Regions from separate parts of the Rahnella inusitata genome, predicted to be linked through region 2. Evidence: predicted binding sites of a transcription regulator. Region 2 holds the regulator's gene; the other holds the start of a gene.

Region 1 (3,423 bases), 1.3 Mb from region 2:
GTATCGCGATCGGTATTCCGATCCTGTATTTCGTCCCTTCCGTTGACGGTCAGATGATCCTGATTGTCATCAGTGGACTGTTATTCTTCGCATTTCGTACCGTGCAATATGCGCAGGCCACCATGTTTATCACCCTATTGGTGTTGTTGTGTTTCAATTTGCTGGGCGAGGGTTTCGAAGTGGCCATACCGCGTATTATCGATACGGTGATTGGCTGTGGGATTGCGTGGGCGGCAGTGACCTATATCTGGCCTGACTGGAAATTCCGTCAGATTGACAAGGTGGTCAGCAAAACCTTTGAAGCTAACTGCCGCTATCTGGATGCTATTTTGGTGCAATATCATCAGGGCAAAGATAACAGCCTGGATTACCGTCTGGCACGTCGCGATGCGCACAACTGCGATGCCGAGTTGGCTTCCGTGGTCTCCAACATGAGTTCGGAGAAAAATAACGATCCTGCTACGCTCGAAGCCGCGTTCAGACTGTTATGCCTCAATCACACCATGCTTAGCTACATTTCAGCACTCGGTGCGCACCGGGAAAAACTTGAAGATACGGAAACACTTCGCCTGCTCGATGATGCGGCATGTTGTGTGGATGGTGCTCTCAATCATATGCCGACAGAAACAGACCGGATTCAGCGTGCGCTTAATCATCTGACTGCGCGGATCCAATTACGAACGACAGAATCCGACAGTAAAGAACAGCTCGTACTGCAGCAGATTGGTTTGCTGGTGGCTCATTTACCTGAGCTCACCAGCCTGAACAACAAAATTCTGCCCGGACAAAGTCATCTCTGATAAGCATGCCCCGTGCGAGTCAACTAGCTGCGACGTTATGTGTATTTTGTCGTTGCTGCTCCAGCTGCTCTTGCTGATGGTTGTACCACTGAGTTAACAACTCACGGGATGCCATTGGCAGAGCCGCTTCATGAAAGCCCAGAATTGCGCCTTCAAGGGCCATCAATATGTTGATACTCAGATCCTTTTTGACTGCGCAGAGCTTTTCATACGTCACGCACGCCCCTTGCAGGCGAAGATCATCTGAGTTTTCGATACCCACTTCCCACAGCATTCTTTCTAATGCCAGCGTCAGATTGGGTAAGTCTTTGAGCCGCCCGGCCTCGTTGTTTTTTCGTCTGTCGATATCACGCTGCATTCCTCGCAGAGAAAGCATTGCCATCCGACGCAATGCTCTGGGCTTCTCCCACTGGGCTTTACTCACCTTAAAATAACGGAGCAGGACGGCCATCCCGCGTTTACGATAAATCAGCCTTTCCATGCCCTGCTCACAAAAATACTCTTCGGTTTCATGGCTCGCACGCAGATACAGTTCACCGTCTGAGACCAGGGCAAACATCACGCGATTGGCCGATAAACTGTACCCTCCAAACTGGGAGCGGGCGCGAATATTACCTAATGAAGCGAAGAGTTCCATACACTGAAGAATACGTTTTTTTGACTGAGTTATCATTGCGTTATCCTTTTCATATTAATTCCATACACCCCATTTATGGGTTAGCTAAACAGCTAAAATCAAAATACGCAATGCGACGCATCCCGCCAAATACAAAATGCATTTGCAGCCTGTTACCTTCGAAATTTGCGAGATATCTTGGAAAAAATTGGGTTGATCTTTGTTCATTGCCAGAGTACTGTACATTCATACAGTAACTCACTGGGGTACATCACTATGCGAACTCAACAACATGCAAATCATCATTTTAGTCAGCTTGCTTTGCCGGTAAGTCATCCACAGGTAAATACGTCTGCATCCCTGAATAATGGTCTGATCACTGAGTTCGTCTATAGTGCGAGCCAACCTGCTTTTGCCCAGTTATTGCTGCCCCTGCTTCAACATCTCGGCACACAGTCCCGCTGGTTGTTATGGCTTACGCCACAACAAAAACTGAGTCGTGTTTGGTTGTCTCAATCGGGCTTACCTGTCGATAAAATGGTTCAGGTGAATCAAATTACGGCAATGTCGACAGTAGATGCGATGGAAAAAGCGCTGCAAACAGGAAATTACAGCGTGGTGTTGGGATGGCTACCCGAATTGAACGATGTGGAGAGAGAAAGACTGCAAATTGCAGCACGTCAGGGAGGGGCTTACGGGTTCATTATGAAGCCAACAAATGAGCAAAGTTCAGCCAATGGACATCACTCAACAGTAAAAATTCACTCTTCTGTATATCATTAGTTCAAATTAGGAATGTTCTGATGAAAATAATACGGAACTTAGTGATTTGTGCTGGAACAAGCGCCAAAGCCAGTAAAAACGGGCATTCCTGACGCAGATATCCTCCAAGTTTTGTCAACAAAAGGTCAAACACGTTAAGAAATGTGTACATTTTTCCCTTTTTTTCCACGGTGTTAACACTTCAAGCTTGTAAGTTTCGCGCCACGTTGTAGACTTTACAACGCCAAGGTTGCTCTATAATGCCAACGTAAAGTGGCAAGTTCCTAATTGACGCAATAACCTTGGCGTAAGGATTTTAACCAAGGGCTTACAGCTTAAAGCTCAATTGCCTATTTGGATGATAACGAGGCGCAAAAATGAAAAAGACAGCTATCGCATTAGCAGTGGCACTGGCAGGTTTCGCTACCGTAGCGCAAGCCGCCCCTAAAGATAACACCTGGTATACCGGTGGTAAATTGGGCTGGTCCCAATACCATGACACTGGTTTCGCAAATGCTTACGAAGGTATCGGCAACGGCCCTACCCACGAAAGCCAACTGGGTGCAGGTGCGTTCTTGGGTTACCAAGCGAACCAATACCTGGGCTTTGAAATGGGATATGACTGGCTTGGTCGCATGCCTTCTAAAGGCAGCGTAAACAACGGCGCGTTCAAAGCACAAGGCGTTCAGCTGGCTGCTAAACTGAGCTACCCACTGACTGACGATCTGGACATCTACACCCGTCTGGGTGGTATGGTTTGGCGTGCAGACTCTAAAGGTAACTTCAACAATGGCGCAGCTGGCCGCATCAGCGACCACGACACCGGTGTTTCTCCACTGGCAGCCGTTGGTCTTGAATACGCAGTTACCAAAAACTGGGCTACCCGTCTGGATTACCAGTGGGTTAACAACATTGGTGACGCAGCTACTGTTGGCGCACGTCCTGATAACGGCATGCTGGCTGTGGGTGTTTCTTACCGTTTCGGTCAAGATGAAGCCGCTGCTCCAGTTGTTGCTCCAGCACCAGCTCCAGCTCCAGTTGTAGAGACTAAGAAATTCACTCTGAAATCTGACGTTCTCTTCAACTTCAACAAAGCGACTCTGAAACCAGAAGGCCAACAGGCTCTGGATCAGCTGTACAGCCAGTTGAGCTCAATCGATCCTAAAGACGGTTCTGTTATCGTTCTGGGTTACACCGACCGTATCGGTTCAGAACAATACAACCAGAAACTGTCTGAGCAACGTG
Region 2 (3,423 bases):
GGCAGGGCACATACACGATTTCCTGCCCGTCTTGCGCTAACTGGCGCACGCGCTCGGCGTTATTCACGTTGATGCCTTTATACAGGCGGTTCCACGTCCAGCTCAGCACGCGGTCGGAAAGGCGCACGGCTTCATAAGAGAAGTTCGCGGCGATCTCTTCCATCAGCGCGATAGCGTTTTGCTGGGCTTTTTCGTGGGAAATCTTTTTGCTGCGCGCTTCATCTTCAATGGCTTTTTCGATGGCTTTCGAGGCCAGCAGCTTATTGAATAAATCCTGGCGGGCAGGCAGACGCGGGCCGACTGCTGCCAGACGCAGGCGTGAGAAATGCATTCGCGCCACACGGGCGAGCTTTTGCGCGATAGTTTTATCCGTACCGTGCTCGGTCGCCATATAACGCAGCGATACCGTATTGGAGAAGCGAACAAAACTGTCGCGGCCAAGCCACAACACGGCGAAGAATTTCTGAATGCCGTTCAGCACGCGCAGGTGCGGTGTATCCTGACCTTCGCGGCCCGGTGCACGTCCGAACATTACCGAGACCGGCAACATCTGAATATCTAAATCCGGATTATTGCGATGCAGATCCAGATAGTCGTGGAACAGCTTTACGGATTCCTGCTTCGGCGTGTAATACGAAAACACGCGCGGGCCTTCAGCGATAAACACATGGCTTGGCAGCAGCGTGCCGTCGATATCCAGCGGAATCAGAGGGTCGGGCAAATTTTGGGCAAGACACTGCGCACGCAGGGTCAGCAAATCTGCTTTGGAGTTATAAGGTAATACGTACAGGATCGGGCGCGTCGGGTCTAAGTGCAACTCGGTCACCGGATCTGTAGGTATGACTTTGCTCTTTACCAGCAATGAAAGCGGTAAATTCAATAATGTGTAATAAAGTCTACGCCAACCTGACATAAAAACGTGAAGCCTCTTGTTAGCCATTTCGCCGCAAGGATACCAGAAAGCTCAAATGAGATCTGTGGTGATGAGAGACCATTAAACCGCTAAAATGCATCAAACACCCGAAGGACTACCCCTCAAGGATCAGTAACAGAATGGCGAACCAAGTCACTGGATTTACCCGAATTTATAAAGCAGCCGGATACTCATGGAAAGGGCTGAAAGCAGCATGGCAAAATGAAGCGGCCTTCCGACAGGAAGCCAGTGCGGCTATCCCATTAATTTTGCTCTCTTTCTGGTTCGATGTGAGCAGCATCGAACGTATCCTGCTAATCGGTTCCGTGGTCCTGGTGTGCGTGGTGGAACTGCTCAACAGCGCCGTGGAATGCGCTATCGACCGCATCGGCCCTGAGTTTCACGTGCTCTCCGGGCGTGCCAAAGATATCGGCTCTGCTGCCGTGCTGTTGACCATCATATTGGCGATTTTTGTCTGGGTCAGCATCTTTTGGCCGCGATGGTTCTGATTTGGAATCTGTATTCCAGGAATCGCGCTTATGCACTGTTTTTATTCAATCTTAGGTTTTCATTGCTCGTATAGCTGTATATACTCACAGCTAGACTGTATAAACAACCAGGGGGCGGAATGAAAGCTTTAACGACCAGACAACAAGAGGTCTATGACCTGATTCGCGATCATATCTCCACTACGGGTATGCCACCAACCCGCGCGGAGATTGCCGCTCGTCTTGGGTTCCGTTCCCCGAATGCTGCGGAAGAACACCTGAAAGCTCTGGCGCGCAAAGGCGTCATTGAGATTGTCTCCGGAGCTTCGCGCGGTATCCGTCTGCTGATGGAAGAAGAAGAAGGTTTACCGCTTATTGGCCGTGTAGCCGCCGGTGAACCTCTGCTGGCTCAGCAACACATCGAAGGACACTATCAGGTCGATCCCGCGATGTTTAAACCGAGCGCGGATTTCCTGCTGCGTGTCAGCGGTATGTCGATGCGCGATATCGGTATTCTGGATGGCGATCTGCTTGCCGTTCACAAAACGCAGGACGTGCGTAATGGCCAGGTTGTCGTCGCGCGTATCGACGATGAAGTGACGGTAAAACGCCTGAAAAAACAGGGCACCGTTGTGCATTTACTGCCGGAAAACAGCGAGTTCCAGCCTATTGTTGTTGACCTGCGTGAACAGAACTTCAGCATTGAAGGTTTAGCGGTCGGTGTTATCCGTAACGGCGACTGGATTTAATTGACCGTCATACTTCGAGCTGCAGATGCGTTGGCTACGGGCGTACATCCGAATCACTGACCTAAAGTCAGCGATTCGGGATTCGCTTGCTTGCCGCCTTCCTGCAACTCGAATTATTTTGGTCAACCTGAACAGATTTTCTGCGTCTCCCCCCTCTGACGTAGTAAACGGTTCAGGACGTTAATCGAAAGAATTTCGCATCATCGCCCCTGACGGGGCGATGTCATTTTAGGCATATCCTGAACCTCCGGCATGAGATTCTCTATGCAACATCAATCCCTTCTGCAAAAGCTTCAACACACTTTTCTGAGCCCGACCGATAAAGCCCTCTGGATGCTCGCACTGCCGATGATCTTTTCTAATATCACCGTGCCTCTGCTGGGGCTGGTGGATACGGCGGTGATCGGTCATCTCGACAGCCCCGATTATCTGGGCGGCGTCGCGGTTGGTTCGATGATTACTACCTTCCTGTTCATGATGCTGTTGTTCCTGCGCATGAGTACCACCGGTATGACCGCGCAGGCGCTCGGTGCGAAAGATAAAGTCCTGCTGGCGCGTGCTTTTGTGCAGCCTTTTCTTCTGGCTGTACTGGCGGGCGTGATGATTTTATTGTTCAGGCATCCGCTGATGGAAGGGGCTTTCCATATTGTCGGCGGTAGCCAGTCGGTGCTGGAACAGGCGCGGCTGTTTATTGAAATCCGCTGGATTAGCGCACCCGCTTCTCTGGCAAATCTGGTGATCCTCGGCTGGCTCCTTGGAATTCAGTACGTGCGCGGGCCGGTGATTTTACTCATTGCCGGTAACCTGCTTAACATCGTGCTGGATCTTTGGCTGGTGATTGGGCTCGGCTGGAACGTGCAGGGCGCAGCGACGGCAACTGCCTGTTCGGAGTATTTCACGCTGTTCATCGGGCTGTATCTTGTCTGGCGTGTGATGAAGCGATGGGGGATCACTTTCCCGCTGCTGACCTCATCGTGGCGCGGTGACCTGCACCGGTTGCTGAGTCTCAACCGCGACATCATGCTGCGTTCGTTGCTACTCCAGCTCTGTTTCGCCTCACTGACTATTCTCGGTGCGCGGCTCGGCAGCCATATTGTTGCGGTGAATGCCGTTCTGATGAACCTTCTGACCTTTACAGCCTTTGCGCTCGACGGCTTTGCTTACGCGATTGAAGCCCATTCAGGGGAGGCGTTTGGTGCCCGTAACCGTGAAAAACTGCTGAAGGTGTGGCGCGCGGCATGTCGGCAGGCGGGTCTGGTGGCACTGGCGTTTG

What was found. Region 2 encodes LexA, which represses DNA repair genes until DNA is damaged. Its sites were predicted from a motif close to TNCTGTATGTACATACAGNA; they were not measured.
Region 1: the regulator LexA is predicted to act here: its motif matches at 1,653-1,672, upstream of sulA (SOS-induced cell division inhibitor SulA).

What each region holds. Positions count from the first base shown of each region.
Region 1 covers NZ_CP065024.1:3,445,046-3,448,468, forward strand. Annotated here, with positions in the region: gene yccS (YccS family putative transporter) at 1-800, shown strand, start outside; gene I2123_RS16285 (TfoX/Sxy family DNA transformation protein) at 820-1,473, opposite strand; gene sulA (SOS-induced cell division inhibitor SulA) at 1,693-2,199, shown strand; gene ompA (porin OmpA) at 2,556-3,423, shown strand, end outside.
Region 2 covers NZ_CP065024.1:20,290-23,712, reverse strand. Annotated here, with positions in the region: gene plsB (glycerol-3-phosphate 1-O-acyltransferase PlsB) at 1-913, opposite strand, end outside; gene I2123_RS00115 (diacylglycerol kinase) at 1,054-1,422, shown strand; gene lexA (transcriptional repressor LexA) at 1,542-2,150, shown strand; gene dinF (MATE family efflux transporter DinF) at 2,415-3,423, shown strand, end outside.